DNA from 3 places in the Kitasatospora sp. NPDC042419 genome. Region 3 is predicted to be linked to each of the others. Evidence: riboswitches for the same ligand, from Rfam matches in the RefSeq annotation. Region 3 holds a riboswitch; each other region holds the start of a gene.
What was found. A riboswitch is a leader RNA that binds a small molecule or an ion and turns the genes downstream of it on or off. The one in region 3 is predicted to bind S-adenosylmethionine.
Positions count from the first base shown of each region.

Region 1 (10,328 bases), on a different contig from region 3:
CTTGTCACGGCGCTGGAGGCCGAGGCACCAGCGCTTGGTGATGATGAAGACGAGCACCGGGACCACGAACATGCCCACACGGACGAAGTACGTGACCGAGTTGATCGACAGGTGCAGGTGGGTGGCGAACAGGTCGTTGCCACCGGCCATCAGCAGGATCAGGTAGAGGCTGATCCAGGCGGCGCCCAGACCGGTGCGGACCGGGGCGTTGCGCGGGCGGTCCAGGATGTGGTGCTCGCGCTTGTCGCCGGTGATCCAGCCCTCGATGAACGGGTAGACGGCGATCGCGGCCAGCACCATCGGGAAGATCGCCAGCGGCACCATGACACCCAGGTTCAGGGTGTGGCCCCAGAGGCTGATCTCCCAGCCCGGCATGATGCGGATCAGGCCTTCGGAGAAGCCCATGTACCAGTCGGGCTGGGCGTCGGTCGACACCTGGTCCGGGCGGTACGGGCCGTACGCCCAGATCGGGTTGATCGTGGCGATCGCCGAGATGACGGCGATGAGACCGAACACCAGGAAGAAGAAGCCACCGGCCTTGGCCATGTAGACCGGCATCAGCGGCATGCCGACGACGTTCTTCTCGGTCTTGCCCGGGCCCGCCCACTGGGTGTGCTTGTGGTAGAAGACCAGGATCAGGTGCGCCACCAGCAGGCCCAGCATGATGCCCGGGATCAGCAGCACGTGGATGGTGAAGAACCGCGGCACGATGTCGTGGCCGGGGAACTCGCCCCCGAACAGGAACATCTGGATGTAGGTGCCCACCAGCGGGACGGCGAGGATCGCGCCTTCCATGAAGCGGATACCGGTGCCCGAGAGCAGGTCGTCGGGGAGCGAGTAGCCGAAGAAGCCGTCGAACATGCCGAGGACCAGCAGCAGGAAGCCGAAGACCCAGTTGATCTCGCGCGGCTTGCGGAACGCGCCGGTGAAGAACACGCGCATCATGTGCACGAGCATCGCCGCGACGAAGACCAGGGCGGCCCAGTGGTGGATCTGGCGGACCAGCAGGCCGCCGCGCACCTCGAAGCTGATGTCGACCGTGGACGCGTACGCCTCGGACATCGGGATGCCCTTGAGGGGCACGTACGAGCCCTGGTAGATGACCTCGCCCATGGAGGGCTTGAAGAACAGCGTCAGGTAGACGCCGGTCAGGATGATGATGATGAAGGTGTAGAGGCAGATCTCACCGAGCATGAAGGACCAGTGGTCCGGGAAGATCTTGCGGAGGTTCGCCCGGGCGAGGGAGTAGATCCCCAGCCGGCCGTCCGTCCAGTCCGCGGCCTGCTCCCACTTGTTGGCGGGCTTGGCGCGCGTACTGGCGGGCTTGGCGGCACCGGAGGTGGTGCTGCTCGCGCTACTCATCGAGCACGCTCCCAGTAGCTCGGGCCGACGGGCTCGTCGAAGTCGCCGGTGGCGACCAGGAAGCCCTTCTCGTCAGTGGTGATCTTCAGCTGCGGCAGGGGGTGGCCGGCCGGGCCGAAGATGACGCGCGCGCCGTCCGCCAGGTCGAAGGTCGACTGGTGGCAGGGGCAGAGCGCGTGGTGGGTCTGCTGCTCGTAGAGGCTGATCGGGCAGCCGACGTGGGTGCAGATCTTGGAGTAGGCGAGGATGCCCTCGAAACCCAGCTCCTTGGACTGCTCGTCCTTGATGTCCTCCGGCGCGATGCGCACCAGCATCAGGGCGTCCTTGGCGATCCGCTGCTGGAAGTCCTCGTCGTGGGTGTGCAGACCCTCGGGCATCGCGAACGTCAGCGAGCCGACGACGATGTCCTCCGCCGTCATCGGCAGGTTGGTGTTCATGTTGATGAGCGCCAGCGGCTTCGCCGGGGTGGCCTCGAGCCAGCCGGTGTGCTCCAGCTTGTCCTCGGGCAGCGGGCCCAGGTCGCGCAGCAGCACCACACCGGAGAGCGGCACCAGGGCCATCGAACCGATGAGGGTGTTGCGGATCATCTTGCGGCGGCCGAAGCCGGACTCGGCGGCGCCGGTCCTGAACTGCTCGATGACGTCGTTGCGGACCTCGTCGTCGGCCTCGATCGGGTGACGCTCGGCCGGCAGCTCGACGTCCGACATCAGGGTGCGGGCCCAGTGGACCGCGCCCGTGCCGATCAGGAACAGCGCCACGCCCAGGGTCATGCCCAGGGCGAAGTTCAGCGCGCTGATGTTCCCCAGCGGCCAGACGTAGACGATCTTGTCCTTGTCGATGGCCACGTAGGACGCGATGAAGGCGACGGTGGCGATCATCGAGACCACGAACATCAGCGACACCTGGCGCTCGGCCCGCTTGGCGGCCCGCTCGTCGATGTCGGTGCGACGCGGTTCGTGGGCCGGCAGGCCCGGGTCGGCGAACGGATCGCCGTGGGCGGCCACCTCGTGGTGCCCGGCGGAGCCGTGGGACTCCGGGAGCTTCTCTTCTGACATGTCGTGGCTCATGACTTCTTGGCCTTGGTGGTGTGGGCGGCGACCCAGATCGCGACCGCGATGAGCGCGCCGAGACCGAAGATCCAGCCGAACAGGCCCTCGGTCACCGGACCGAGGCTGCCGAGCGTGAGACCGCCGGGGTTGGGCTCATCGTTGGTGGTGTGGCGGACGAAGGCCACGATCTGCTTCTTCTGCTCCTCGGGCATGGTGCCCTCCGGGAACGACGGCATGTTCTGCGGGCCGGTCTGCATGGCCTCGTAGATGTGCTTCGCGTCCACGCCCTCCAGCGACGGGGCGGACTTGCCCTGGGTCAGGGCACCGCCCTGGCCGGCGAAGTTGTGGCACTGGGCGCAGTTGGTGCGGAACAGCTCGCCGCCCTTGGAGAGGTCCTCGGGGTTGGTCGAGGTGTACTGCTCCGCGGTCGGAGTCACCGGGCCGGGGCCGAGCGAGGCCACGAAGGCGGCCATCTGGTCGATCTCGGCCTGCGAGTAGATGTTCTTCTTCTTCGGCACCTGGGCGCCGGGCTGCTGGGCCGGCATGCGGCCGGTGCCGACCTGGAAGTCGACCGCGGCGGAGCCGACGCCGACCAGGCTGGGACCGTCGCTCGAACCCTGGCCGTTCAGGCCGTGGCAGGAGGAGCAGCCCACGGCGAAGAGCTTCTTGCCCTCATCGATCGCGAGCGACTGCGCGGCGACGTCGGCCTGCGCCTTGTCGGCGGGCGCGAACGCGGCGTACAGCCCCCCGGTTGCCGCCAGGGCGAGAAGTAGGACGACCAGCGCCGCCAGTGGGTGGCGCCGTCGTGCGGAGAGCTTTTTCACGGAATAACCCCGGTGTCAGGATCTGGTCGACTGGTGGGTGCACCCGGCGGCCGGTCTGGCCGGCACGAGGCGGCCTGTCTAGGGCTGCGCGCGCGGTCGGTCGGTGGGAGCGTCGCCACCGGCGAAATCGGGCCGTCGCCCAGAGGGCGGGACCCGGAGCCGGTGGCCAGCGACCTGATCAGCTGGTTACTTGATCAGGTAGATGGTCGCGAACAGGCCGATCCACACGACGTCGACGAAGTGCCAGTAGTACGACACCACGATCGCGGCGGTGGCCTGCTCGTGCGTGAAGCGCTTGGCTGCGTACGTCCGTCCCAGGACCAGCAGGAAGGCGATCAGACCACCCGTCACGTGCAGACCGTGGAAGCCGGTGGTCAGGTAGAACACCGTGCCGTACGGGTCGGAGGACAGCGAGAGGCCGTCCTTCTTGACCAGCTCGGTGTACTCGAAGATCTGGCCGCCGATGAAGATCGCGCCCATCACGAAGGTGATGACGAACCACGAGCGGAGCTTCTTCACGTCCCCGCGCTCGGCGGCGAAGACGCCGAGCTGGCAGGTGAGCGAGGAGAGCACCAGGATCGTGGTGTTGACCGAGGAGAAGGGCACGTTGAGGGCGTGCGCCTTCTCGGTCCAGTACTCGGCTCCCTTCACGGAGCGGAGCGTGAAGTACATCGCGAAGAGGGCCGCGAAGAACATCAACTCGGAACTGAGCCAGACGATCGTTCCGACGCTGACCATGTTCGGCCGGTTGACCGATCCGTGCGCGTGCCCGGTTTCTACTGCTGTTGCTGTCGCCACGACGGACATTATGTCGGTCCCTTATTCCGTCTTCACGCCGGGGGGTGTCCCTCGGAGTGTCCGGTGCGTGCGGTATGCCCCCCTGGTGCCCGACGGGCCGTCCGTACCGGTGCTGAGCAGCGGCGTGTCCCTTTTCTGATGGTTCTTCGAAGGCCCCTTCGACCCCGTTGCCCGCGTGTCGTGTCACCCCCTCGGGGCCTGCCGGTAGTAAGGGGAGAAGCGCCCCGTCCGCCGTACGGGTGGACTGCGCGGTCGAGGGTGACGCGCTGTCCTCCGGCCGGACCAGTCGTGGGCGCGGCGGCTTGAGAAGGATCGCGCGGGAGGGGCTCGGCGGCCGGTGATCGGGAGTAGCATCCGGGGAGAGGCGAACGTGGTCCGGATCACACGTGAGGGAGCAGGGCCCATGGCGTACACGACCGACGAGACGCTGACCGTTCTCGTCTACAGCCACGACCGCACCACCCGGGAGCAGGTGCTCACGGCGCTCGGCAGCCGGGTGGCCGAGGATCTGCCGGAGCTGTCCTACCTGGAGTGCGCGACCACCCCCGCGGTACTCAGGGCACTGGAGAAGGGCGGGGTGGACCTCTGCGTGCTGGACGGGGAGGCGGTGCCGGCCGGAGGGCTCGGGCTCGCGCGGCAGCTGAAGGACGAGATCTACGGGTGCCCGCCGCTGCTGGTGCTGATCGGCCGACCGCAGGACTCCTGGCTGGCCGCCTGGAGCCGGGCGGACGCGGCGATCTCCCAGCCGGTGGACCCGGTGGCGCTGGCCGAGGCCGCCGCCACCCTGCTCCGGGCGCGGCTGGCCAAGCGGGCGCCGGTCGCCCGGTAGCCCGCCCCGGCCCCGGGGCGTACCGGGCGAAGCCGCCCGGGACGGGGCGTTCCGGGCAGGGCGTCCGGGCCGCGCGTCTCACCACGGGAGAAGAAGGGTGAACGGCGGCGCCCCGGCGCCCCGCCGCTCGATAGGCTGACTCCATCCCTACGGTCCGTCCCCGTACAGCGGGGACCGAGAGCTGGAGTCAGCCATGGTGAACGTGCACCCTGCGAACGGCGGTAGCGACCCCGCGCAGGTGGTCCGCACCTGGCCGGACATCCTGTCGGTGCTGCTGCGCGGGGAGGACCTCGACCGTTCCGCCACCGCGTGGGCGATGGACCGGATCATGAGCGGCGAGGCCTCCCCGGTCCAGGTGGCCGGCTTCATGGTGGCGCTGCGGGCCAAGGGCGAGACGGTCGACGAGATCTCCGGTCTGGTCGACTCGATGTACGCGCACGCCGAACCGCTGTCGATCCCCGGCCCGGCGGTGGACATCGTCGGCACCGGCGGCGACCGGGCCAAGACCGTCAACATCTCCACCATGTCGGCGATCGTCGCGGCGGCGGCCGGCGCCAAGGTGGTCAAGCACGGCAACCGGGCGGCCTCCTCGTCGAGCGGGTCCTCGGACGTGCTGGAGAAGCTCGGCATCCGGCTGGACCTGGCGCCGCGCCGGGTCGCCGAGGTGGCCGAGGAGGTGGGGCTCACCTTCTGCTTCGCGGCGACCTTCCACCCGTCGATGCGGCACGCCGCCCCGGCCCGGCGCGACCTCGGGGTGCCGACCGCGTTCAACCTCCTCGGTCCGCTCACCAACCCGGCGCGGGTGACCGCGCACGCGATCGGCTGCTTCGACACCCGGCTCGCGGCGCTGATCGCCGGCGTGCTGGCGCGGCGCGGCTCCACCGCGCTGGTCTTCCGGGGTGACGACGGCCTCGACGAGCTGACCATCACCACCACCTCGCGGGTCTGGGTCGTCCGCGACGGCGCCGTGACCGAGACCGCGTTCGACCCGCGCGACGTCGGCATCGAGCCGGTCGGCATCGAGGCGCTGCGCGGGGCGGACCCGGCGTACAACGCCGAGGTCGCGCGCCGGCTGCTGGCCGGGGAGCACGGGCCGGTCCGGGACGCCGTGCTGCTGAACTCGGCGGCGGCGCTGGTGGCGCTCGACCTGACCGACGCGCCGCTGTCCGAGCAGCTGGCGGCCGGCATGGAACGGACGGCGGCGGCGATCGACTCGGGTGCCGCCCGGGACCTGCTGAAGCACTGGTCGGAGGCCACCGCCAGGGCCTGAGGCGGCGTCAGGGGGCCGGCGGGACACCTTCCGCCGGCCCCTTCCGCGTTCCCGGAGCCGGGCCGGAGCCGGGCCCGCGCGGGGGCGGGTCGGACCGCCCCCCGGACGGCCGTCCGGGATGTGGACCCCTGTTTGACCAGGGGGCGGACGCGACCTAGAGTCTTCGCCAGGTCATGAGTGACAGCGTCAAGCCCCAGCTGGCTGTCCGGCAACCCTCCGTCCGTGGCGGGGTGCCCTGGGTGAGGACCGGGTCATGCGGCAAACCGTCCGCGTGACAAGCGCGGACGCCGGACGATTTGCACTCCCGGGGTCCTGGGCCCGTAGAAGGAGTGCATCCCCATGTCCCTTTCCTCCCCGCAGTCGCCGGCCGCCACCCTCGACCAGGCGCCCTCCCCGCAGGCCCTCCTCGCCGTCCTCGGCCACGACGTCCAGGTGCCGCTGGCCACCGGTGAGAAGGTCGGATACGCGGCGCTCGACTACGCCGCCAGCGCCCCGGCGCTCCAGCGGGTCTGGGACGACGTCGCCGCCTACGCCCCCTACTACGGCAGCGTGCACCGCGGCGCCGGCTACCTCTCGCAGCTCTCCACCGACCTGTTCGAGCAGAGCCGCCGCACCGTCACCGAGTTCCTGGACCTGCGCGAGGGCGACCAGGTGGTCTTCACCCGTGCCACCACCGACTCGCTGAACCTGCTGGCCGCCGCCGTCCCGGCCGGCACCCGGGTGTTCGCCTTCGAGACCGAGCACCACGCCTCGCTGCTGCCCTGGGCGCACGCCGGCCTGGCCGTCACCTACCTGCGCGCCCCGCGCTCGCACGCCGAGGCGGTCGCCGCCTTCGACGCCGCGCTGGCCGAGGCGCCCGAGGGCCCGAAGCTGCTCTGCGTCACCGGCGCCTCGAACGTCACCGGTGAGCTGTGGCCGGTCGCCGAGCTGACCCGGACCGCGCACCGGCACGGCGCCCGGGTGGTGCTGGACGCCGCGCAGCTGGCCCCGCACCACCGGGTCTCGGTGCGCGAGCTGGGCGTGGACTGGATCGCCTTCTCCGGGCACAAGCTGTACGCGCCGTTCGGCGCCGGCGTGCTGGCCGGCCGGGCCGACTGGCTGGACGCGGCCGACCCGTACCTGGCCGGCGGCGGCGCCACCCGGACCGTGGCCCGCGAGGAGGACGGTTCGGTGGCCGTGCAGTGGCACACCGGCCCGGCGCGGCACGAGGCCGGCTCGCCGAACGTGATCGGCGCCTACGCGATCGCCTCCGCCTGCCGGGCGCTGACCGAGGCCGGCTTCGACGCCCTGGAGGCCCGCGAGCGCGCGCTGGTCGACCGGCTGAAGGCGGGCCTGACGGAGATCCCGCAGGTGAAGGTGCTCAACCTGTTCGGCCCGGAGTCGGCCCGGGTGGGCGTGCTCTCCTTCGTCGTCCAGGGCTGGAACAGCTCGCACTTCTCGGCCGCGCTCTCCGCCGAGTACGGCATCGGCGTGCGCGACGGCCTGTTCTGTGCGCACCCGCTGGTCCGCACGCTGCTCGGCGACGAGGACGTCGCGCCGTCCGAGTGCGGCGCGCCGGAGCCGTCGCTGCCGGGCGAGCGCAGCCTGAACGCGATCCGGGTGAGCTTCGGCGCGGGCACCCCGGACGAGCACGTGGACCGGTTCCTGACCGCCGTCCGCGAGCTGGTCACGGACGGCGCGGCCTGGAACTACCGGAACGAGGGCGGCCGCTGCGTCGCGGACACCCGGCGGGGTGCCTGACCGGGCCGCCGGGCCGGGCGCCCGGCCGGGCCTGACGGGTCAGGCGTCGAGGCCGATCGCGAACGCGGCCTCCAGGTCGTGCTGGGAGTAGGTGCGGAAGGCGATCTGGGTCTCGGTGTGGGCCACGCCCGGGACCTTGTTGAGCCGGCCGGGGATGACCTCGGCGAGGTCGTCGTGCCGCCGCACCCGCACCATCGCGACCAGGTCGTACCCGCCGGTCACCGAGTAGACCTCGCTGACGCCCTCGATGGCGGCGATCGCCTCGGCGATCTCCGGGATGCGGTCGACGCTGGTCTTGATCAGGACGATGGCGGTGATCACGGTGCGAGCTCCTTTGTGAGGTGCCGCCAGGGTATCGGGCGTCAGCCGGACGGTCGCGGGCGGCGGGCGGCCCGGGGGCGGCGCTCGGCCAGGGTGCAGGCGTAGAGGAAGCCGGCCGCGAAACCGATGACGTGCACCAGGTAGGCGACCCTCCCCCAGCCTGGCGGCTGGGAGGTGCCCCCAGGGCCGGCCGAGTGGACCGACCACCACTGCAGGGCGAACCAGAGCCCGAGCACCAGCCAGGCGGGGAACCGCAGCGGCAGGAAGAGCAGCAGCGGGACGAGCGTGGTGACCCGGGCGCGCGGGTGCAGCCGGAGGTAGGCGCCGAGGACGGCCGAGATCGCCCCGGAGGCGCCGATCAGCACCCGGGTCGAGTCCGGCGAGTGCGCCTCGGCGAGCGCGAAGCCGTAGGTGGAGAGGGTGCCGGCCGCCAGGTAGAAGAGGACGAACCGGGAGCGGCCCAGCCGCCGTTCGACGGTCGGGCCGAAGACGTGCAGGAAGAGCAGGTTGCCCAGCAGGTGCAGCCAGCCCCCGTGCAGGAAGAGCGCGCTGAGCACCGAGAGCGCCGGGTGCTTCCCCGGGGTCGGCGCGGCCGGACAGCCGGGCACCGGGTCGGGGGCCTCGGCCAGCTGCTCGGCGGTGAGCGGGTGCCCGGTCAGCAGTTCGACGGGCACCGTCCCCCAGCGCTGCTCGTAACGCTGCTCGGCGCAGACCCGGGCCTGGCCGCGCCCGTACAGCGGATTGAGTCCGGCGGCCGGCCCGAGCAGGAAGACCGCGGTGTTGAGCGCGATCAGCGCGTAGCAGACGGCCGGAGCGGCCACGGCCGGTCGGCCGTCCCGCGCGCCGGCGTGGTCGAGGACCGGGATCGCCATGCCGCCAAGCATCCCTCCGCCGGGCCCGCCGGGACCGCGTCGTTACGGCAGGTGGCCCAAGGCGGTGATCGCCGTGACCGGTGGTCACGAAGGTTGCCCCAGGCAATAGGCTTGGGGCGGGCATTCCCGCCTCCCGCCGCCGACGCCGGGGCTCCGGGGGGAGCGCCTGAGCCCATCCAGGGACCACCCGAGAGGACCCCCGATGACCGTCCCCGCCCTGACTGCCGAGACGCGCTGGCGCTGCACGCTCTGCGGAAACCTGACCCGCTTCGACGTCACCCGCACCGCCCGGGTGACCGAGTTCCTCCACTTCGACCTGGCCGGCGAGTCCAAGGTCGAGGAGACCCAGACCCTCAGCGAGACCGTCGAGTCGGTGCGCTGCCGCTGGTGCAACGCGGTGGACCAGGTCGAGCTGGTCGCCCGCCCGGGCGCGGCGGACGCCGGGGCCGAGGCCGCCGGCGAGCAGGGCTGATGCCCGGCCCGTGCGGTGGGCGGCACGCGGCGTGGCCGTCCGCCGCACGGGACAATAAAGAGAGAACGCGCGGAGTGTGACGGGGGCGGCGGCCGCCGGCCGTCCCCCGCAGGACCAGGATCGGAGCCGAGGACGTGGTGGACGCAGCGAAGGAGCCCGCCGGGCCGCAGGGGCAGCAGCCCGCTGTGGACGCGCAGGCGCCGGACGCGGCCGGTGCCGCCCCCTTCGGCACCGAGGGCGCGGCCGTGGCGGCCTCCGGCGAGGAGTCCGGCGGCGGTGACGAACCGGCGGCAGCCGACGGCGCAGGCGGTACGGACGGCACGGACGGGACGGACGTGCGGGACGGGGCCGGCACGGACGGCGGGGCGGACGGGCCGGACGAGTCGGACGACCGCGACGGGCCGGCCGCGGAGACGACCGCCGAGCGCCTGGACCGGCCGCTGCCCGAGGGCGTGCGCCGGCGGGTGGTCGGCCTGGCCGCCGACGCGCTCGGCGGCCTGCCGCTCGGCGAGCTGCCGCAGTCGCTGCGCCAGTACGCCAAGTTCACCCCGGCCCGCCGGGCCAAGTACGCCGCGACCGCGCTGGCCGCCGCGCTGGAGTCCGAGCCGGCCTTCCGGGTGCGGATAGCGGAGCGGCTGCGGCTGGGCCAGCCCGATCTGGTCCGGGCGCTGGAGTCGGGCACCGTGCCGGGCGCCGCCGATCCGATGGACGTGGCCGCGGCCGCCTACCTGGTCCGTTCGGCCGGCTGGAGCCGACTGGTCGCGGAGGCCGGCGAGGAGGCCGAGCGGGCC
Region 1 covers NZ_JBWKAW010000001.1:382,241-392,568, reverse strand. The annotation lists gene qcrB (cytochrome bc1 complex cytochrome b subunit) at 1-1,362, opposite strand, end outside; gene qcrA (cytochrome bc1 complex Rieske iron-sulfur subunit) at 1,359-2,429, opposite strand; gene qcrC (cytochrome bc1 complex diheme cytochrome c subunit) at 2,426-3,235, opposite strand; gene ctaE (aa3-type cytochrome oxidase subunit III) at 3,422-4,042, opposite strand; gene AC067J_RS01745 (hypothetical protein) at 4,437-4,862, shown strand; gene trpD (anthranilate phosphoribosyltransferase) at 5,056-6,132, shown strand; SAM riboswitch class IV at 6,302-6,419, shown strand; gene AC067J_RS01735 (aminotransferase class V-fold PLP-dependent enzyme) at 6,472-7,872, shown strand; gene AC067J_RS01730 (Lrp/AsnC ligand binding domain-containing protein) at 7,912-8,193, opposite strand; gene AC067J_RS01725 (rhomboid family intramembrane serine protease) at 8,235-9,065, opposite strand; gene AC067J_RS01720 (hypothetical protein) at 9,268-9,537, shown strand; gene AC067J_RS01715 (NYN domain-containing protein) at 9,873-10,328, shown strand, end outside.
Region 1: it holds a riboswitch for S-adenosylmethionine, as region 3 does, so the genes downstream of both, AC067J_RS01735 (aminotransferase class V-fold PLP-dependent enzyme) here and AC067J_RS15985 (AAA family ATPase) in region 3, are expected to answer to the same signal.

Region 2 (10,328 bases), on a different contig from region 3:
CGGCCCAGTCGAGCCGCTCGCCCGCGGGCAGCCGTACCAGCCACTGCTCGGGCGGGGCGCCCTCGTCGGTGACCGGGCCGGTCAGCCCGGGGGCCTTGGGCGCGAGCGCCGCCAGCGGGGCGATCACCTCGCCGGGCCGGCCGACCAGCTCCACCTTGCCGAGGTCCCCCGGGTGCTCGACCACGCCGGTCAGGGTGAACGGCGCGTCCAGGCCCTTGAGCGTGGTGGAGTCGCCGAGCCGCAGCCCCGCCTCGTCGAGGAAGGCCCGGGTGACGGCGGCCTCGTGCGGCGCGGCCGGTGCCCGGCCGTCGACCAGGTCGAGCCGGCCGGACCAGACCGGCGTGGTCAGGTCGGCCTCGGCGGTCGCGGTGGTGAACAGGCCCTCCCGGGTCGAGGCGCTCACCTCGGGCCCGGGGGTGGCCGGCAGGAGGACGGCGCCGTGCGGCAGCAGTTCGGCGACCAGGGTGGCCGGGGCGGTCCCGGCGGCCCGCTGCTGCTCGGCGGCGGCTCCCTCGGCGGCGACCAGCACCCGGACGCCGTCCTCGGCGAACGGGGCCTGTTCGACGGAGCGGCCCGGCCGGTGGGCGGTGATCAGCGCGTCGCTCCCGCCCATCACCCGCTCGACCCGCTCGGAGGGGGTGAGCTGGCCGCTGCGGTAGACCACGTCGGCGCCGGTGACGCCGAGGACGGGCAGCGCGATCATGGCGACGACGAGGGCGCTGCGGCCCTTGGCGCGCAGGGCGTCACGACGGGCGATGCGCAGCGCGACGCGGAGGGCGGAGAGCCTCATCGGCGGGCCCCGTTCCGGCCGGAGAGCAGCATCAGGGTCTCGGCGTCCCGGCCGATGCTCTCGTCGACGATCCGGCCGTCGTGCAGGAAGACCACGCGGTCGGCCCAGACGGCGTGCCGGGGTTCGTGGGTGACCATCATGGCGGCCGCACCGGCGTCGCAGCGGGCGCGCAGCACCGCGAGGACGGCGTCGCCGGTGGCGGAGTCGAGGGCGCCGGTGGGTTCGTCGGCGAGGACGAGGCGGCGGTCGCCGACGAGGGCGCGGGCGATGGCGACGCGCTGCTGCTGGCCGCCGGACATCTCCTCGGGGAAGCGGTCGGCCAGCTCGGCGATGCCCAGTTCGGTCAGCGCGGCCAGCGCCTCGCGGCGGGCGACCCGGCCGGAGGTGCCGTCCAGCTCCCGGGGCAGTGCGATGTTCTCCGCGGCGGTGAGGGCCGGTATCAGGTTGTAGTCCTGGAACACGTAGCCGATCGAGCGGCGGCGGAGGGCGGCGAGCCCGGTCCGGTTCAGACCGCCGAGTTCGACGCCCTCGACCAGCACCTGCCCGCCGGTGGGCCGGTCGAGCCCCCCGGCCAGGGTGAGCAGGGTGGACTTGCCCGAGCCCGAGGGCCCCATCACGGCGACGAACTCGCCCGGGTGGACGGCCAGCTCGACGCCGCGCAGCGCGTACACCTGGGCCGCTCCCTGCCCGTGCACCCGGATGACCTTCCGCAGGTGCAGGACGGGCCGGGTCGGATCTGACTGGGACATGCTTCTCCCCCTCGTTTCGCGGGGGCGGGCGGCCTCGCGGCCACCGACGCCCTACATACCGAGTATGTATACCTCCATCCGGGGGGATGACTCAAGTATCCGGCATAAGTCGATAGACTACATATGCAGATGCGCGACAGCGACCGGCGAAACGGGCCCCCACCAGCGAAAAGCCGCCGCCGCGCCCGGAGGCGCGACGGCGGCGAAGACGGAGACCGGAGACAGGAGGGAGCAGTGGGCAAGCAGCCGATGACAGGGAGCGACGGAATCCGGAGGTGAAGGGAGCCGAACGGAACCCCGGGGCGGGCGGAGCGTCAGGCGAGCTGCCCGACGGGCGCCACCACCGCGCCCTGCTTGCCGCAGACCCAGTGCGGCTCCGGCCCCAGCTCGGGCTCCACGCCGAGCGCGTGCGGATCGCCGTCGGCCGCGCACTCGGCGCAGAGCGGCCAGCGCCCGTAGTTCTCCAGCAGCGCGTCCTGGACGTCCTGGGCGACCAGCCCGAGCACGTACTCGGTGCCGTCCGGCCACTGCTCCAGCCACCAGCGCCGGTGCGTCACGGCCTGCTCGACCAGCGACACCACGGCGGCGTCCGCCACGTCCCGTGCGGTCAGGTCGGCCAGGATCAGCGCCCGTGCGGTGTGCAGCGCCGTCTCGATGTCGTCAGTCGAAGCCATCAGCCCATTCTCCCAAACGGCGGGCGCTCTCCCGCCCGCCCGCAACACCGCACAACGCCGCGACAACGCCGCACGGGCGGCCCCCCGAAGGGAACCGCCCGTGCGAACGAGGAACCGTCCGATCCGGATGGATCAGAAGTCCATGTCACCGCCCGGCATGCCGCCGCCGGCGGCCGCAGCCTTCTCCGGCTTGTCGGCGATGACGGCCTCGGTGGTGAGGAAGAGCGCCGCGATGGAGGCGGCGTTCTGCAGCGCGGACCGGGTGACCTTGGCCGGGTCGATGATGCCCTCGGCGATCAGGTCGACGTACTCGTTGGTCGCGGCGTTCAGGCCGTGGCCGGCGGGGAGGTTGCGCACCTTCTCCACCACGACGCCACCCTCGAGACCGGCGTTGGCCGCGATCTGCTTGATCGGGGCCTCCAGCGCGATCTTGACGATGTTGGCACCGGTGGCCTCGTCGCCCTCCAGCTCCAGCTTGTCGAACGCGACCGCGGCCTGCAGCAGGGCGACGCCACCACCGGCGACGATGCCCTCCTCGACGGCGGCCTTGGCGTTGCGCACCGCGTCCTCGATACGGTGCTTGCGCTCCTTGAGCTCGACCTCGGTCGCCGCGCCGGCCTTGATGACGGCCACGCCGCCGGCCAGCTTGGCGAGGCGCTCCTGGAGCTTCTCGCGGTCGTAGTCCGAGTCGCTGTTCTCGATCTCGACACGGATCTGGCTCACGCGGCCGGCGACCTGCTCGCCGTCGCCGCCACCGTCGACGATGGTCGTCTCGTCCTTGGTGATGACCACCTTGCGGGCGGTGCCCAGCAGGTCGAGGCCGGCGCTCTCCAGCTTCAGGCCCACCTCCTCGGCGATCACGGTGCCGCCGGTGAGGATGGCGATGTCCTGCAGCATGGCCTTGCGGCGGTCACCGAAGCCCGGGGCCTTGACGGCGACGGACTTGAAGGTGCCCTTGATCTTGTTCACGACCAGGGTCGACAGGGCCTCGGCCTCGACGTCCTCGGCGATGATGACCAGCGGCTTGCCGCTCTGCATGACCTTCTCCAGCAGCGGGAGCAGGTCCTTGACCGAGCCGATCTTGGAGTTGGCGATCAGGATGTACGGCTCGTCGAAGACGGCCTCCATGCGCTCCAGGTCGGTGGCGAAGTAGGCCGAGATGTAGCCCTTGTCGAAGCGCATGCCCTCGGTGAGCTCAAGCTCCAGACCGAAGGTGTTGCTCTCCTCGACGGTGATGACGCCTTCCTTGCCGACCTTGTCCATGGCCTCGGCGATGAGCTCGCCGATCTGGGTGTCGGCGGCCGAGATGGAGGCGGTGGAGGCGATCTGCTCCTTGGTCTCCACGTCCTTGGCCTGGGCCAGGAGCTGGTCGGAGACGGCGACGACGGCCTTCTCGATACCACGCTTCAGGGCCATCGGGTTGGCGCCGGCGGCGACGTTGCGCAGACCCTCGCGGACGAGCGCCTGGGCCAGCACGGTGGCGGTGGTGGTGCCGTCACCCGCGACGTCGTCGGTCTTCTTGGCGACCTCCTTGACGAGCTCCGCACCGATCTTCTCGTACGGGTCCTCGAGCTCGATCTCCTTGGCGATGGAGACACCGTCGTTGGTGATGGTGGGGGCGCCCCACTTCTTCTCCAGAACGACGTTGCGACCCTTGGGGCCGAGCGTGACCTTCACCGCGTCGGCGAGCTGGTTCATGCCACGCTCAAGGCCGCGGCGAGCTTCCTCATCAAAGGCGATGATCTTGGCCATCTGAAGTGGTCCTCCGGGACACGGTCGACTGCTCGGACCAAGGGGTGCCCGCGACGGACGGCCCTGGTGTGCGGGGGTCCCATTCCCCTACCGCTCCCTGGGGCCTCACCGACCCGGTCCGCTTATCACTCTCAAGCTGTGAGTGCTAACGCCAATGATTAGCACTCTGGGTGGGCGAGTGCAAGCCCAATCGGCGATCCGCGAGCCCTGCCGGGCCTCTCCGCGCGCCGCGCCGGACGGCCCCGCGACCGCGTCCGGACACGCCGACGGGCCCGTACGACACGTGCCGTACGGGCCCGCCGTGAAGCGAGAGGTGCACCAGCCGATGGGCCGAGCCGAACTCCTGGGTGTCGAAAAGGTCAGACCGCCGCGCGGACCATGTCCGCCTGCGGGCCCTTCTGCCCCTGAGAGATCTCGAACTCGACCCGCTGGCCCTCCTCAAGGGTGCGGTAGCCGTCCATCTGGATCGCGCTGTAGTGGACGAAGACGTCCGCACCACCGTCGACCGCGATGAAGCCGTAGCCCTTCTCCGCGTTGAACCACTTGACGGTGCCCTGAGCCATTCCGAACTCCCCTAGTGCTGTGCTGGCCCTTCACGCGCCCGCAGGTCTGCGGGCCCGGGTCTGGTTGGAGGCCGGCCCGGGGAACCCCCCCTGGGCGCAGCCGTGCACGCCACAATCCCCCCGACGCCGCCGGACGGTATCCGGCGAACGGGCGATTGCGTCGACCGCGGCTGAATGTATCCGGATCGACGCCCTCTGCAACAGGGTCAACGGTTGGGAATTCCCCGGTGTGATCAAGGGACAGTACGGGAGCAATCGGGAGGAAAGCCGCCTTTCCTCCCGGACATAGCGGACGGAATGCCCGAAATCCACTCCAGAATTCTGACACCGGCCTGACATGTTTCCCCGCCGCGGGCCGGTCGCCGGTCTCAACGACCGGACGGTCGGCGGCGGTACGGGTGCGGGCGGACCCGGTCACGGGGAGAGCGGGGAGGGGGCGGCTCTGTTCCCGGTCCAGCGACACTTTACTCCGACCGGGACAGAAAATATTCCCGCCAAAATACGACCGGCCGTCCGCGGCACGGAATTCCGTGCTGCGGACGGCCGGGAACGGCGAAAAGGCGCTCAGCAGCCGCCGGCCACCGCCGGAATGATCGAGACGCTCGCGCCGTCCTTGATCTCCGTCGCCAGGCCCTCGGCGAACCGCACGTCGTCGTCGTTCACGTAGACGTTCACGAAACGGCGCAGCTTGCCGGTGTCGTCCAGGATCCGCGCGGCGATCCCGGCGTGGTTCTTCTCCAGGTCGGCGATGACGTCACCCAGGGTGCCGCCCTCGGCGGAAACCTCGCTGGCGCCGCCGGTGTAGGTGCGCAGGATGGTCGGGATGCGGACGTTGGCGCTCATGGGGTCTTCTCCTCGATGCGGGGGCGGGGGCTGGCGGGGCTGGGGCTGGGGGCTGGCGGGGAGCCGTGACGGGGCGGGCCGGCGGTGCCGGCACCGGGGCCCGTCGGGGCGGACGGCCGGGCCGGTCAGGCGGACGCGAGGCCGGCGTCCCGGAACGACGCCAGCGTCGGCCGGATCACGGCGGTCATGCCGGCCTCCGAGACGGCGTCCAGCGTCTTGAGGCCGTCGCCGGTGTTGATCGCGACGGTCTCCTTCGACGGGTCCAGCTGCCCGGTCTCGACCAGCTTCTTGAGCACGCCGACGGTCACCCCGCCCGCGGTCTCGGCGAAGACGCCCTCGGTGCGGGCCAGCAGCCGGATCGCCGCCACGACCTCCTCGTCCGTCACGTCCTCCACCGCGCCGCCGGTGCGCCGGGCGATGTCGAGCACGTACGGGCCGTCGGCCGGGTTGCCGATCGCCAGCGACTTGGCGATGGTGTCGGGCTTGACCGGCCGGATCACGTCGTGGCCGGCCTTGAACGCCGCCGACACCGGCGAGCAGCCCGCCGCCTGGGCGCCGAAGATCCGGTACGGCCGGTCCTCGACCAGGCCCAGCTTGATCAGCTCCTGCAGCCCCTTGTCGATCTTGGTCAGCTGCGAGCCCGAGGCGATCGGGATCACGATCTGCTCCGGCAGCCGCCAGCCGAGCTGCTCGCAGATCTCGTACGCCAGCGTCTTGGAGCCCTCGCCGTAGTACGGCCGCAGGTTGACGTTGACGAAGCCCCAGCCCTCGCCGGCCGGGTCGCCGATCAGCTCCGAGCAGAAGCGGTTCACGTCGTCGTAGTTGCCCTCGATGCCGACCAGCTCGCCGCCGTACACCCCGGCCATGACGACCTTGCCCTGCTCCAGGTCGTGCGGGATGAACACGCAGGACTTGAAGCCGGCCCGGGCCGCGGCCGCGCCCACCGCGCCGGCCAGGTTGCCGGTCGACGAGCAGGACAGGGTGGTGTAGCCGAAGGCCCGCGCCGCCTCGATCGCGCAGGCCACCACGCGGTCCTTGAAGGAGTGCGTCGGGTTGCCCGAGTCGTCCTTGACGTGCAGCTGGGCGGTGAACCCGAGCTCGCGGCCCAGGTTGTCGGCCTTCACCAGCGGGGTCCACCCCGGGTTCAGGTTCGGCTTGGTGGCGACGTCGGCCGGCACCGGCAGCAGCGGCGCGTACCGCCAGATCGACGCCGGACCGGCCTCGATGCGCTTGCGCAGCTCCTCCGCGCCCTCGCTGCCGAACTCGTAGGCGATCTCCAGCGGGCCGAAACACTCCACACAGGCGAAGCTGGGGCCGAGCGGGAACCGGGTGCCGCACTCGCGACAGGACAGCGCGGCGGCGGGGCCGAGGTCAACGGTGACGGGTGCGGCGGCAGTGTCGATAGCCATGATGGCGGAGGCCTCTCTCCTCATCTTCCCCGTGACGCGGGCGCGCCACAGGCCGGAATTGGCACCTGTCCCGCCGGGGCCTGTGACGACAGCCGCGCGAGAAGGTTGCCGGGACGTCAACGGGCCGTTCCCTCAGTCCCTCTGGATGAGCTCTGTGAAGTTGTGGTCGTGCTCAGCGGAGACCCCGGCGTGCGAAGGTCCGACCGCTGTACGAAGACTGTATCCGAAGGCGTCAACCCTGAACGGGTCCGTCCGCCACGCGAGATGACCCGTCCCATCCGTCCCCGCCGAGGAGAGAACCGTGCCCGCCGAACCGATCCCCGAGCTCCTCCCCGAGACGGCGTCCTGGCTCCGCCGGCGCTCGTGGAGCGCGGCCGACCGTCCGGTGGACGTCCTGCTGGCGGCCAAGCGCGCCCTGGGCCCGGCCGGCACGGTCAGCGTCGTCCTCCCCGCCCTGGACGAGGAGGCCACCGTCGGCGACATCGTCCGCACCATCCGCCGCGAGCTGGTGGAACGGCTGCCGCTGGTCGACGAACTGGTCGTGGTCGACTCCGGGTCCTCCGACGCCACCGCCGCGGTGGCCGCCGACGCCGGGGCCACCGTGTTCCACCGCGACGCGATCCTCCCCCGGCTGCCCGCCGCCCCCGGCAAGGGCGAGGTGCTCTGGCGCTCGCTGCTGGTCACCCGCGGCGAGATCGTCTGCTTCGTCGACGCCGACCTGCGCGAGTTCGACCCCGCCCTGGTCTCCGGCATCGTCGGCCCGCTGCTCACCGACGCCCACATCCAGCTGGTCAAGGCCATGTACGACCGCCCGCTCGCCGTCGGACCGGGCGACTCCGCCACGGGCGACGTCGCCGTCATCCCGTCCGGCGGCGGCCGGGTCACCGAACTGGTCGCCCGTCCGCTGCTCAACCTGCACTGGCCGGAACTCGCCGGTTTCGTCCAGCCCCTCGGCGGCGAGTACGCGGCCCGCCGCTCACTGCTCGAACGCCTGCCCTTCCCCACCGGCTACGGCGTCGAACTCGGCCTGCTGGTCGACGCCCTGGAGACGGCCGGGCTCGACGCGCTCGCCCAGGTGGACGTCGGCGTCCGCCACCACCGCCACCAGGACGGCCAAGCCCTCGGCCGGATGGCCGCCACCATCTACCGCACCGCCCTCGAACGGCTCGACCGCACCCACCGGCTCAAGGCCTCCGCCGACCTGGTCCACCCGCTGCTCACCCAGTTCACCCGCGACCCGGAGACCCGCGCCTTCACCGCGCACACCCACCCGGTCACCGCCACCGAACGCCCCCCGATGCACACCGTCCCCGAATACGCCACCCGACGATGAAGGGTTTGCGGCCCGGACCCCCCGGCAACCAACCAACCATGGGCGATCTCACGACCGAACGTTCGAATCCGACCGGCACCGCCCCCGTCCTGGTGGCGTCCAACCGGGGACCGGTGTCGTTCGGCACCGCGGACGACGGCACGCTGACCCTCCGCAGAGGGGGCGGCGGCCTGGTCTCCGGCCTCTCCGCCATCGACGACCCGGACGCCGTCTGGGTCTGCGCCGCCCTCTCCGACGCCGACCGCCGGGCGGCCCGGGAGGCCCCCGACGGCCGCCTCGACCGGGTCGGCCACGACGTCGGCGGCCAGGCCGTCCGGATGCTGGACATAGACCCGGAGACCTTCGCCCGGGCCTACAACGGCGTCGCCAACTCGACCCTCTGGTTCATCCACCACCTGCTGTACGACACCCCGACCGCACCCGCCTTCGACGCCGGCTTCCGCACCGAGTGGCAGGCCTACACCGCGTACAACGCCGCCTTCGCCGGGGCCCTCGCCACCGAGGCCGCCCCCGGCGCCGCCGTCCTGGTCCAGGACTACCACCTCTCGCTGACCCCGGCGCTGCTCCGGGCCGCCCGCCCCGACCTGCGGATCGGCCACTTCTCGCACACCCCCTGGGCGCCGCCCGAGTACTTCCGGCTGCTGCCCGACGACATCGCCGAGACCGTCCTCTCCGGCATCCTCGGCGCCGACCGGGCCGGCTTCCTCACCCGCCGCTGGGCGCTCGCCTTCGCCGACTGCTGCGAGAGCGTCCTCGGCGCCGCCGTCGACCGCGACGCCCTCACCGTCACGCACGGGGGCCGCACCACCCGCCTCGGTGTCCACGGCCTCGGCGCCGACGCCGGCTTCCTGCGCGAGCGCGCCCACCGCCCGGACGTCGACGAGCGCCTCGCCACCCTGCGCGCCGCCGTCGGCGACCGCCGGACCGTCGTCCGGGTCGACCGCACCGAGCTGAGCAAGAACATCGTCCGCGGCTTCCAGGCCTACCGGCACCTGCTGCGCACCCGCCCCGAGTGGCGCGACCGGGTGGTCCACATCGCCTTCGCCTACCCGTCGCGCACCGACCTCGCCGAGTACCGCGCCTACACCGCCCGGGTGCGGGCGCTCGCCGAGGAGATCAACGAGGAGTTCGCCACCCCCGGCTGGCAGCCGCTGATCCTGCACGTCGACGACGACTTCCCGCGCTCGCTGGCCGCCTACCGGCTGGCCGACGTCGCCCTGGTCAACCCGATCCGGGACGGCATGAACCTGGTCGCCAAGGAGGTCCCGGTGGTCTCCGACGACGGCTGCGCCCTCGTCCTGTCCCGCGAGGCCGGCGCCCACGCCGAGCTCGGTGACGACGCGCTGACCGTCAACCCGTACGACGTGGTCGCCACCGCCGAGGCGCTGCACGCCGGGCTCACCATGCCGGCCGGCGAGCGCGCCGACCGCACCAAGCGGCTCGCCGACGCGGCGACCGCGCTCCCGCCCCAGCAGTGGTTCCTCGACCAGCTCAACGCGCTGAGCTGAGCTCCTCCCCCAGCGCCGCCAGCAGTTCCACCACGCCGGCCGGGCCCGGGACCACCAGGTCCGCCCGGTCGGCGAGCTCCCGCACCGGCGCGTCCCCCACCGCGCCGCTGCAGACCAGCAGCCCGGCCAGGCCCTGCCCGCGCAGCTCCTCCACCGCCGCGAAGGCGGCCACGTCGCCCAGGTCGTCGCCCGCGTACAGCACGGAGCGGGCGGACCGCTCCCGCAGGAACCCCTCCAGCGCCGCGCCCTTGTCGACCCCCGGCGGCCGCAGTTCCAGCACCAGCCGGCCCGGCTCCACCACCAGCCCGTGCCCGGCCGCGAGCGCGCCGACCGGCTCCCGCAGCAGCTCGAACGCGGCGGCCGGCTCGGCCGTCCGCCGGGTGTGCACGGCCACCGACCGGCCCTTGTCCTCCACCCACGTCCCGTCCGGGGCCCCGGCCGCCGCCAGGACGCCGGGCAGCGCCGCCCGCACCGCGGCCACCCCGGGGTGCACGGGCGGCGCGGTCAGCTCGCCGTCCTCCCAGCGCTCCGCCCCGTAGTGCCCGAGCACCACGACCCCGCCGACCTCGGCGAAGCCGCCGTACTCCACGGCCAGCCCGGCCGGGCGCCCGGTCACCACGACGACCGCCCCGACGTGCGGCACCACGCCGCGCAGCGCGTCCACCACGCCCGGGTGCGCCCGGGCGCGGCTCGGGTCGGCCACGATC
Region 2 covers NZ_JBWKAW010000011.1:3,181-13,508, reverse strand. The annotation lists gene AC067J_RS21380 (FtsX-like permease family protein) at 1-790, opposite strand, end outside; gene AC067J_RS21375 (ABC transporter ATP-binding protein) at 787-1,539, opposite strand; gene AC067J_RS21370 (hypothetical protein) at 1,854-2,213, opposite strand; gene groL (chaperonin GroEL) at 2,346-3,965, opposite strand; gene AC067J_RS21360 (cold-shock protein) at 4,325-4,528, opposite strand; gene AC067J_RS21355 (ubiquitin-like small modifier protein 1) at 5,093-5,371, opposite strand; gene thrC (threonine synthase) at 5,497-6,780, opposite strand; SAM riboswitch class I at 6,798-6,932, opposite strand; gene AC067J_RS21345 (glucosyl-3-phosphoglycerate synthase) at 7,082-8,113, shown strand; gene AC067J_RS21340 (alpha,alpha-trehalose-phosphate synthase (UDP-forming)) at 8,152-9,621, shown strand; gene otsB (trehalose-phosphatase) at 9,605-10,328, opposite strand, start outside.
Region 2: it holds a riboswitch for S-adenosylmethionine, as region 3 does, so the genes downstream of both, thrC (threonine synthase) here and AC067J_RS15985 (AAA family ATPase) in region 3, are expected to answer to the same signal.

Region 3 (10,328 bases):
CGCTCGCCCGGGCCGTAGAGGGCGGACCAGTCCACCGTGCCGCCGCGGGCGAACAGTTCGCCCACCGCGCCGTGGAACTGCGCGAGCCCGCCGTGGTCCCGGCGGAGCGTGCCGGTGACCGCCGCGACGCCGTCGGTCAGCTGGCCGAGCCCGACCGTCAGCACCGGGTGCGGGCTGCTCTCCACGAACGCCCGGTGCCCGTCGGCCAGCGCCGCGCGCACCGCGGTCTCCAGCCGGACGGTGCCGCGCAGGTTGCGGAACCAGTAGCCGGCGTCCAGCCCGGCGGTGTCGAACCGCTCGCCGGTGAGGGTCGAGTAGAAGGCGACGGACGAGGTGCGCGGCCGGATCCCGGCGAGCAGGACGGGCAGGCTCTCCCGCAGTGGCTCCATCTGGGCCGAGTGCGAGGCGTAGTCGACGGGGACCAGCTTGGCCCGCACGCCCTCCGCCCGGTACTGCTCGACCAGGTCGGCGACGGCCTCGCGGTCGCCCGAAACCACGGTCGCGGACGGGCCGTTGACCGCGGCGATCCCGAGCTCGTCCGTCCGCCCGGCGATCCGCCCGGCAACCTCCTCGGCGGGCAGCGGGACGGCCGCCATGCCACCCCGGCCGGTCAGGCCCAGCCCGGCGATGGCCTGGGCGCGCAGCGCGACCACCGCCGCCGCGTCCTCCAGCGAGAGCGCGCCCGCCACGTGGGCGGCGGCGATCTCGCCCTGCGAGTGCCCGATCACGGCGTCCGGCCGGACGCCCGCCGACTCCCAGAGCGCGGCCAGCGACACCATCACCGCGAACAGCGCGGGCTGCACCACGTCGACCCGCTCCAGGTCCGGCGTGCCGGACTCACCGCGCAGCACCGCACCGAGCGACCAGTCGACGTGCGGCGCGAGGGCCTCCTCGCAGGCGGCGATCTTCGTGGCGAACACCGGTGCGGTGGCGAGCAGTTCACGCGCCATGGCGTCCCACTGCGTACCCTGCCCGGGGAAGACGAGCACCGTGCCGGTGGCGGGCGCGACGGCGGTGCCGTCGGCGGCCGGGCGCTCGGTGCCGTCCGGGGCCGGGCCGTCGGCGAACGCCGCGCGCACCGTACCGTCGTCGGCGGCGGCGCGCCCCTGCACCAGTCCGGCCGCCTGGCCGCCCTCGGCCAGCGCGTCGAGGGCGGCGAGCAGACCGTCCCGGTCGGGGCCGGTCACGGCGGCGCGGTACTCGAAGGCGGTCCTGGTGGTGGCCAGCGCCCGGCCCAGCGCCACCGGGTCGGACTCCGTCCGGCCGGCGAACTCCCGCAGCCGGGAGGCCTGTTCGCGCAGGGCGGCCGGGGTGCGGGCGGAGAGCGGCCAGAGCAGCGGGCCGCCGGCCGCGTCCGGGGCCGCGTCACCCGCCGCATCACCCGCCGCGTCGTCCGCGCCGGTGTCACGCGCCGCGTCGTCCGCGCCGGAGTCGTCCGTCGCGCGGCCCGTCGCCGCCACGGGGGCGGTCTCCGGGGCGTCCGCCACCAGCACGTGGGCGTTGGTGCCGCCCACCCCGAACGAGCTGACGCCGGCGATCAGCCGGCCGTCGCCGTCCGGCCACGGCCCGGACTCGGTCCGGACCGCGAGGCCGAGCCGCTCGAACGGGATGTCCGGGTTGGGGGTGCGGAAGTTGAGGCTCGCGGGGAGCCTGCGGTGGCGCACGGCCAGCACCGTCTTCAGCAGGCCGACGATGCCCGAAGCACCCTCCAGATGACCGACGTTGGTCTTCGCCGAGCCGACCAGCAGCGGCCGCTCCACCGCACGCCCGGCCCCCAGCGCCGCGCCGAGGCCCGCCGCCTCGATCGGGTCGCCGACCCGGGTGCCCGTCCCGTGCAGCTCGACGTACTGGACCAGCCCGGGGGCGACCCCGGCCCGGCGCGCGGCCTCGCGGACCACCGCCGCCTGGGCGTCCGCGCTGGGCACGGTCAGCCCGTCGGTCGCGCCGTCGCTGTTGACCGCGCTGCCGAGCAGCACCGCGTGGATGCGGTCACCGTCGGCCACCGCACGGGTCAGCGGCTTCAGCACCAGCAGCACACCGCCCTCGCCCCGGACGTAGCCGTTGGCCCGGGCGTCGAAGGTGTGGCAGCGGTCGTCGGGCGAGAGCGCGCCGAACCGGTCGACGGTGAGCGTCGAGTCGGGCGACAGGTTGAGGTTGACGCCCGCCACCAGGGCGGTGTCCGACTCGCCGCCGCGCAGGCTCTCCAGCGCCAGGTGGACGGCGACCAGCGACGAGGACTGCGCGGAGTCGACGGTGAGGCTCGGACCGCGCAGGTCGAGGGCGTAGGAGACGCGGTTGGCGATGATGCCCCGGTTGAGGCCGGTGAGGCTGTGCCGGGTGATCGCGCCGGCGCCGGTGGTCAGGGTGGTGTAGTCGGCGGCGATGGCGCCGACGAAGACGCCGGTGCGGCCGCCGGCCAGGGAGTCGGGCAGGAGGCCGGCGTCCTCCAGCGCCTCCCAGGCGAGTTCGAGGACCAGCCGCTGCTGCGGGTCGGCCGCGGCGGCCTCGGCCGGGGAGAGGCCGAAGAACTCGGGGTCGAAGCGGTCGACGTGGTCCAGCCATCCGCCGGCCCGGGGCGGCTCGGCACCGGCGAAGCGCTCCGGCGGGACGGCGCCGACCGCGCTCGCACCGGTGTCGAGCAGCCGCCAGAACGCCTCCGGGTCCGCCGCTCCCGGCAGCCGGCAGGCGACGCCGACGACGGCCACCGCCTCCGGCGGGCCGGGCTGCGGTGCGGACGGGTCGAGGGGTTCCAGGGGCGCCATGGTGGGTTCCACTCCTGAGGGCCGGTTGCTCGGTGATGGCCTCAGCGTTTCGCGGGGGCCCGCCGGTCGGGCCCCTAACCAACCCCTGTCGAACCCCTAAGGCGTGGTCCGCCCTCCGGCCCCGGACGCTCTCCGGGCCGTACCGCCGACCACGCACCCGACCACCCCGCACGACGAGCGACGAGCGGGGTGGCGGGCGGAGCGGCCGCCAGGACGGCGGGCGGAACGAGGGGCGGGACGACGGCCGGGACGGCGGCCGGAACGCCGAGGGCCCGGCGGCCGGCAGCAGGAAGCCGGCACGACGCGGGCCCGACGGTCGACTCCCCGCCCGCGGCCGGAGCGCCCTCCCCGCCGGGTCCGCGTGCGGCGCGGGAGCCCCCACCCGCACGCGGACCCGGCCGGCGGCAGCAGGCCGCCGGCCGGCGATCAGCCGGCGACGAGGTCCGTCGGCCGGCTCCGTGCCGCGAGTGCGCCCACTGGCCCCTCCTCGGAGCCGCCGGTGCCCGGCCCGACCAGCTTGGCGAGGTCGACCCGGCGGCGGACGCCCAGCTTGCGGTAGACCCGGGTGAGGTGCTGCTCGACGGTGGAGACGGTGATGTAGAGCTTGCGGGCGATGTCCCGGTTGGACAGGCCCCGGGCGGCCAGTTCGGCGACCCGCCGCTCGGCCTCGGAGAGCCCGCCGGCGGCCGGCTCCGCCGCCGCGCCCTCAGCGGGCACGACCGCCAGCGGCGGGTTGCGCCGGAGCCGGCGGTCGGTCTGCCGGGCCCGGCCGGGGTCGCCGTCGCTCTGGTGGGCCTCGCTCAACTCGGAGAGGGCGGCCGAGAGTTCCGCCTCCGCACCGGCCTCCTCCAGCAGCGCGACGGCCCGTTCCAGCAGCTCCGTCCGCTCGGACCGCTCGCCCGCCGCCGCGCGGATCCGCAGCGCCAGGCCGCGGATCCGCGGCTGTCCGGCCGGGCCGAGCCGGGCGAGCTGCTGGTCGGCCAGGGCCGCCGCGTTCGGGCGGCGGCCGAGGGCGAGCTGGGCGCGGGCGGCGCCGAGCCGCCAGGGCGCGATCGCGGGCAGGTGGTCCAGGCCCCAGCGGGCCATCGCGTCGCCGCAGGCGCGGTAGTCGGCGAGCGCCTCCTCGGCCCGGCCGAGGGCGAGCCGGTGGCCGGCCAGCGCGTACCGGTGGTGCAGCCCGGCGGGAGTGCGGGCCATCCCCTCGGGGGTGGGCAGCTCCAGGAAGTGGGCGGCGTCCTGGTGCAGGCCCGCCGCCGTGCGGGCGGCGGCCATGGTGGCCAGCGGCAGACCGGCCGCCACTCCCCAGGCCTCCGGCCGGACGTGGGCGAAGGCGGCGCGCCCGGCCTCGTCGGCGGCCCGCAGGTCGCCCTGGCGCAGCGCCGTCTCGGCCCGCAGCGCGGCCAGCAGGGCGTGCCAGTTGGCGCCGCAGCGGGCGCCGGCCCGGTCGGCGAGCGGTCCGCACCAGTGGGCGGCCCGGTCGGCGCGGTCGGCGTACAGCAGGACGGTCAGCGCGGCGGTCAGCGACTCGGTGCGGACGCCGCCGAGCCGCCCGGCGCGCAGGATCAGTTCGGCCTGGACGACGGCCGCGTCCGGTGCGACCGTGCCGGCCATCAGCCCGGCGAGCAGCCGCATGCCGTCGCCCCGGTGGTCGGCCGCGTTCACCGGCCGGCCCGTCTGCGGGCGGGCGGGGTTGGGCAGCAGTCCCGGGTACCAGTAGGCGAGCCAGTACCGCAGGGCCTCGGCGGGGGCTCCGTTGCCGGGTGCGGCCTCGAACCGGGCGAGCGCGGCGACGCCCTGCTCGGTCCGGCCGTGCCAGAAGTGGTGGCGGACGGTCTTCAGTTCGTGCCGCCGCGCGGTGTCCGCGTCGGTCACCGTGCCGGGCAGGGTGGGTACGCACTCGACGGCCGCCGTGCCGAAGGAGCCGAGCACGCCGACGGCGGGGCCGTGGGCCGCTTCGGGCCCGAACCCCCCGGTGCTGGCGGGTCCACCGGTCCAGCCCGCCGCCCTGGCCGGGCCGCCGAGCGGACCGACGACCGGTTCGCCCACCGGTTCGCCGACCGGTTCGCCGAATTCGCCGACCGGCTCGCCGGACGGGCCGCCCGTGAGCCAGCCCGCGAGCCCGTCGGTCCGGCCGCCCACCGGTCCCGTGACGGGCCCGGGCTCCGGCAGCGCCCATGCGCCGCCGAAGCCGGCGGCGCCCCCGAGGGCGTTCCCGGCCGTGCTCCCGACGGCGCTCACGGCGGCGCCGAAACCCCCGGTGCTCCCGACACCACCCACACCACCGACTCCACCGATGTCACCGACTCCACCGGCGCCACCGCCCGCAGCGGCACCCGCGCCGGCACCGACACCGACACCCGCACCCGCACCCGCACCACCACCGCCGACCCCGGCGAGGCCCGGCGGCCAGCCGTACGTACCCGCGCCCGCTCCGGGCCCCGCCTCCGGGCCCGCGACCGTGCCCTGCCCCGGCACCGCCGGCTCCCCGGCCGACAGGGAGCCGCGCAGGTGCCCCTCCGCCACCCGGGCGTGCCCGTGCACGGTCGCGTCCGCCGCCCCGGCCGCCCGCAGCAACCGCCCGGCCCGCTGGTGCAGGGCGGCCAGTTCGACCGGGCGCATCGCGGCGAGCAGGTCCCCGGCGGCGGTCGGGTGGCGGAACCCGCCGTCCCGGAAGAGACCGGCCGCGTGCAGCAGGTAGAGCGCCCTGGGCAGCGAGTCCGGTGCCAGCAGGAGGAGTTCGGCGAGGAGGTCCGGGGTGGCGGACGCGCCGAGCACGGCGACGCCGCGCGCGTAGTGCAGCGCCAGCGGGTCGATCCGGTGCAGGCAGTGCATCAGTCCGCGCCGGTAGCCCTCGCCGACGACCAGCTCGTCCGGGACGCCCGCGGTCTCCTGGTCGCCGATGAGGCTGTGCACGAGCAGCGGGTTGCCGCCGGTGAGGGTGTGCGCCTCGACGGCCAGCCGGACGGACGCCGCGCCGAGCCTGGTCCGGAGGAGCTCGGCGACCAGCTCGGTGGAGAGCAGGTCGAGCCGGATGTGCTGGTGGTGCGGCTGGCGGGCCAGCTCGACCTCGAAGAAGGGGTTGGACGGGGTCATGGTCTCGCGCGAGCTGAGCACGGTGAGCACGCCGGCGCTGCGGGTGCGGCGGACCAGGTAGAGCAGGAACTCCAGCGACTGCGGATCGGCGTCCTGCCGGTCGTCGACGGCGATCAGGACGGGGGCGCGCTCGGCCAGCCGCCGGACCAGCCGGAACAGGCCCTCCAGGGTGCGCTGGGTGAGCCGTCCCTGCGGTCCGTCCGACGGGGCCGGGCGGCCGCCCTCGGCGGCGCCGTCGGCCAGCAGGCGCTCCGCCGCCGCGGCCTCCTCCGGTTCGAGGTCGGCGCCCTGGAGCAGCTGCCGGGCCAGCCCGAGCGGGAACTCCCGCTCCAGCGGCGAGCCGGTGCCGACCAGGACGTGCGCCCCGCGCTCGGCGACGGTGTCGGTGAAGGCGTAGAGCAGGTCGCTGCGGCCGCTGCCGACCGATCCGTGCAGCACGATCACGCTCCCGGCGCCGGCCGCGCACCGGTCGAACGCCTCGCGCAGCCTCCGGTACTCGGGCTCCCGGCCCACCGGGAGGGCTCTGGACAGGTCTCGGGGGGCGGGCGCGGGGAAGGTGGACATCCGTTCTCCTGGAGCTGTGCGCACGGGAGGACGGGCCGCTGGGCGCTCCTCCTCGCACGGGGGCGTGGGCGAGGGAATCGGACGGACCGACCGAGACGGGCAGGGCTGCCCGGCCGGCCGACCGGCGTCAGCGACAGAGGGAGCTGGCGCGCCGCAGCAGGTCGACGTCGAGCCTGGCCACCAGCCTGAGGCTCGCGGCGTTGCGTCCGCCCGCCCGCTGTTCCACGACGTTCTCCATCCCCCGCGCCCTACCGGGCCATGACCGCGCTTGTGACGACGCGTCACCTGAACGCCACGCCACCCGGCTTATCCCCGGGGCACCCCACCGCGGTGTGGGGGTTGCCAGTCAGCCGGCCGGGGCCTGTGGCTGACATTCTTCGCCGACACCGAGTTTAGGAAGGCGCCGCCGATCCCGTCAATTGCGGGAACCCCCGGCGGAACACGCGAATCCGCCGGTCCGGACCTCGGGCGCCGCCTCGTGAAACGGGGCGCAATCCGGCCGCAACACCGTTGCCACACTTGGGCGGTGAGCGGACGGCCGGGTCCGGACCGGCGGTTCCGGTCTGACGGGTCGTCGGTCGGTAGGGGGTCGACAGGGGTGCTTCGGCCGGGCGTGCGCGAAGGGCCCGGACGGCCGCGATCAGCAGGCGCAGCTGATGCCGGATCGGGGCGCGGTCAGGTCGTCCACGGGGCGCTGCCCGGTGCCGTGGTCGGTGTCGTAGGCGAAGCCCTCGCGGGCCCAGTACTCGAAACCGCCGAGCATCTCCTTCACCCGGTAGCCGAGTCGGGCGAAGGCGAGCGCGGCGCGGGTGGCGCCGTTGCAGCCGGGGCCCCAGCAGTAGGTGACGACGGTCGCCGCGGGGTCGACGAGCGCGGGCGCCAGTTCGGGGATCCGCGCGGTCGGGATGTGCAGCGCGCCGGGGATCCGGCCCTGCGCCCAGGCCGCTTCGGCCCGGGAGTCGACGACCACGAGTCCGGGGACGCCGGCGGCGAGGTCGGCGCGCACGTCGGAGACGTCGGCCTCGAAGGCGAGCCGGGCCAGGTAGTGGGCGGCGGCGGCCGAGGGCTCGGCGGCGGGGACGGCGAGAACGGCACTGCTGGTCATGTCGGGGCTCCTTGCCTCGGCCGGGGCGGTGATCCGATCCTCGCCCGCGCGGGTCCGGCCGCGCGATCGGCGTGATCGCCTGCTCCCGCCAAGATCCCGCCAGGCCTCCTCCCCGCTCCGTACCACGGCGCCGTACCCGGACACCTCGGGCACTCCGAACACCTCGGACACTCCGGGCGCCCCCGAGCCCCGAGACCCCCGACCCCCGCGGAGCCGCCGGGTCCGACGCCGGGCGCCCCGAGCCCCGCTATCCCGCCAGTCCGTGCTCCGCCAGCCTCCCCCGCAGCCCGGCCAGTTCGTGCCGCACCAGCGCCGGCAGACCCGCCCCGCCGCCGTCCGCCGCGAGCACCGGGGCCAGCAGCTCGGCCGCCGCCCGGGGGTCGCGCGCCACCAGCAGGCAGTCCGCCACCCGGACGGTGAACAGCAGGCGGGCGACGGGCAGTTGATCGGGGGCGAGGAGCGCGAGGGCGGTCTCGGCGGCGTCCACGGCCCGGCGGGCGAGCCGGAGGTCACCGACGGCGGCGGCCGCGTCGCGCAGCGCGGCGGCGGCGCCCGCCTCGACCCGCAGCCGCATCGAGGCGATGGAGAGCCAGGCCGCGTCGGTCTCGTCGCGGGTGTCGATGTGGTCGAGGTGGAGCCGGGCGCGGGCGAGGTGCCGGACGGTGGCGCGGACGTCGCCGGCCAGGGCGTAGGCGCGGGCCTGGCCGATCTGGCTCATCGCGCCCGCCCAGTGCCGGCCGGGTGCCGCCCGGGCCATCTCGCGGGCGTAGCCGAGGGCGGCGGCGGGGTCGCCGTCGAGGCGGGCGAGGGCGCTCATGTCGCTGAGCGCGGCGACCTGGGTGGCGGGGTCGCCGGCCAGCTCGGCCCAGCCGAGCGCGCGGTCGAAGCAGGCCATCGCGGTGGCGTTGCGGCCGTCCTGCATGCGCAACGCACCCGCGGCGTGGGCGTATTCGGCGGCGAGCCGGGCGAGCGGACGGCGGGCCCGGTCGGCCGGGTGGGCGGCGAGGCGGCGCAGGATGACGCGGAGGGTCTCCTCGACGGCGACGGTGCCCGGTCCGGCGGGGGCCTCGCCGGCGCGGAGGTGGGCGGCGAGCAGGCCGGTGAGGGCGTGCGCGGTGTCGGGGTCGAGGGCCGGCGCCGTGGCGGGGTCGGCGGCGCGGAAGGCGTCGTGCAGGGCGGCGAGGTCGCCGGGTTCGGGGACGGCGCAGCCGGCGGCGTCGTGGAGCGGGCAGAGCATCCCGTAGTCGGGGAGGCGTGCGGGCAGCCAGACGGAGAGCCCGGGTGGGAGGGCCGGGCCGACGAGGGAGACGGGCGGATCGGGCAGCGGCGGCCGGGCCCAGCCCGTGGGCGGCGCCGCGGTGTCCTCCGGCACGCCGTCCTCGGCCCGGCGGCAGGCGGTGCGCAGTTCGCCCCCGGCGGCGAGGAGGTCGTCGAGGCGGTCGGCGAGGCGGGGGCTGGTGCGGCGGGTGCCGTGTTCGAGCTTGCTGACGGCGGTGTGGTCGTAGCCGATCTCGGCGCCGAGCTGGGCCTGGGTGAGGCCGGCCCGGCGGCGCCACTGCCGCAGGCGGATGCCGAAGGCACGCCAGAGCTCGTCCTCGGCGAGGGTTGCCGCGGCGCGGTTCCGGTGCAACGGGGCTGCCCTCCCGAGTGCGCTCCCGGGCCTTCCGGTGGGGAGGTCCGCTGAGGAGGACGGTACTGGACGGAGCGCCCCTCCGTACATGACGTGGTCTCAACCACTTTTCCCCTCTGGTCTCAACCTCTCCACTATGTGGTCTCAACCTCTGCACCTGCCCTGGCCTCCCGCGCTGCCCTTCCGGACACCAACACCGGTACGGGACAGCCGGCTTGACAGAACTTGCCAAACACTCGAAGTGCCCGCCGTACCCGTTGACCGTGGCATGACGGCGTGTGAGGGTTCCGGCACCCGAGCGCGGACGCCCGCAGCGGCCGTCCCCCATGCGGCCCGCGGTGAGCGCCTTTCCGGCACGCCGTCCGCGGTCGAGCACCCCCACGTTCGAGGAGCCTCGGAATGAAACGCAGATTACTGACGGCGGGCACCACCCTGGCCGTCCTGGCCGGCATGCTCACCGCCACCGCGGTCGGGCAGGCCGCCGCCGACCCGGGCCCGACGGCCGTCGCGCCGCCGAGCGCGCTGACCGCCGCCGTGAACGCCGCCGACCAGGCGGCCGCGGCAGGCCTGGACGCCCTGGCCAAGGGGCCGGGCGAGACCTACGAGCGCCAGTCCGTCACCCCCTGGCTCGCCGGCCTCTACTCGGTCGCCTACGAGCGCACCTACAAGGGCCTCCCGGTGGTCGGCGGCGACGCCGTCGTCATAGCCGACGGCCAGGGCAAGGTCCGCGGATCGCAGTCCGCCTCCTCCGGCCCGATCGGCGTGCCGACCACGCCCCTGGTCAGCGCCGCCAACGCGGAGAAGACCTCCCGCACCAAGCTGGCCACCGTCGACGGCGTGCAGACGCGCCGCCTGGTCGTCCGGGTCAAGGACGGCGCCGGCCGCCTCGCCTGGGAGACCGTCCTCACCGGCCGCACCGCCACCGCGCCCAGCACCCTGCACGTCTTCGTCGACGCCCGCAGCGGCGAGGTCATCGACAGCTACGACGACGTCCGGGCCGGCACGGTCAACAGCAAGTGGAACGGCCCGTCGCCGGTCACCATCAGCACCACCGGCTCGGGCAGTTCGTACTCCCTGCGCGACCCCGGCCGGCCGGGCCTGAGCTGTGCCGACTACTCCACCGGCCAGGTGTTCACCAAGTCCTCCGACTCCTGGGGCAACGGCAGCTCCACCA
Region 3 covers NZ_JBWKAW010000006.1:385,387-395,714, reverse strand. The annotation lists gene AC067J_RS15990 (type I polyketide synthase) at 1-2,762, opposite strand, end outside; gene AC067J_RS15985 (AAA family ATPase) at 3,189-6,419, opposite strand; SAM riboswitch class IV at 6,679-6,801, opposite strand; gene AC067J_RS15980 (rhodanese-like domain-containing protein) at 7,060-7,524, opposite strand; gene AC067J_RS15975 (helix-turn-helix domain-containing protein) at 7,772-9,154, opposite strand; gene AC067J_RS15970 (M28 family peptidase) at 9,554-10,328, shown strand, end outside.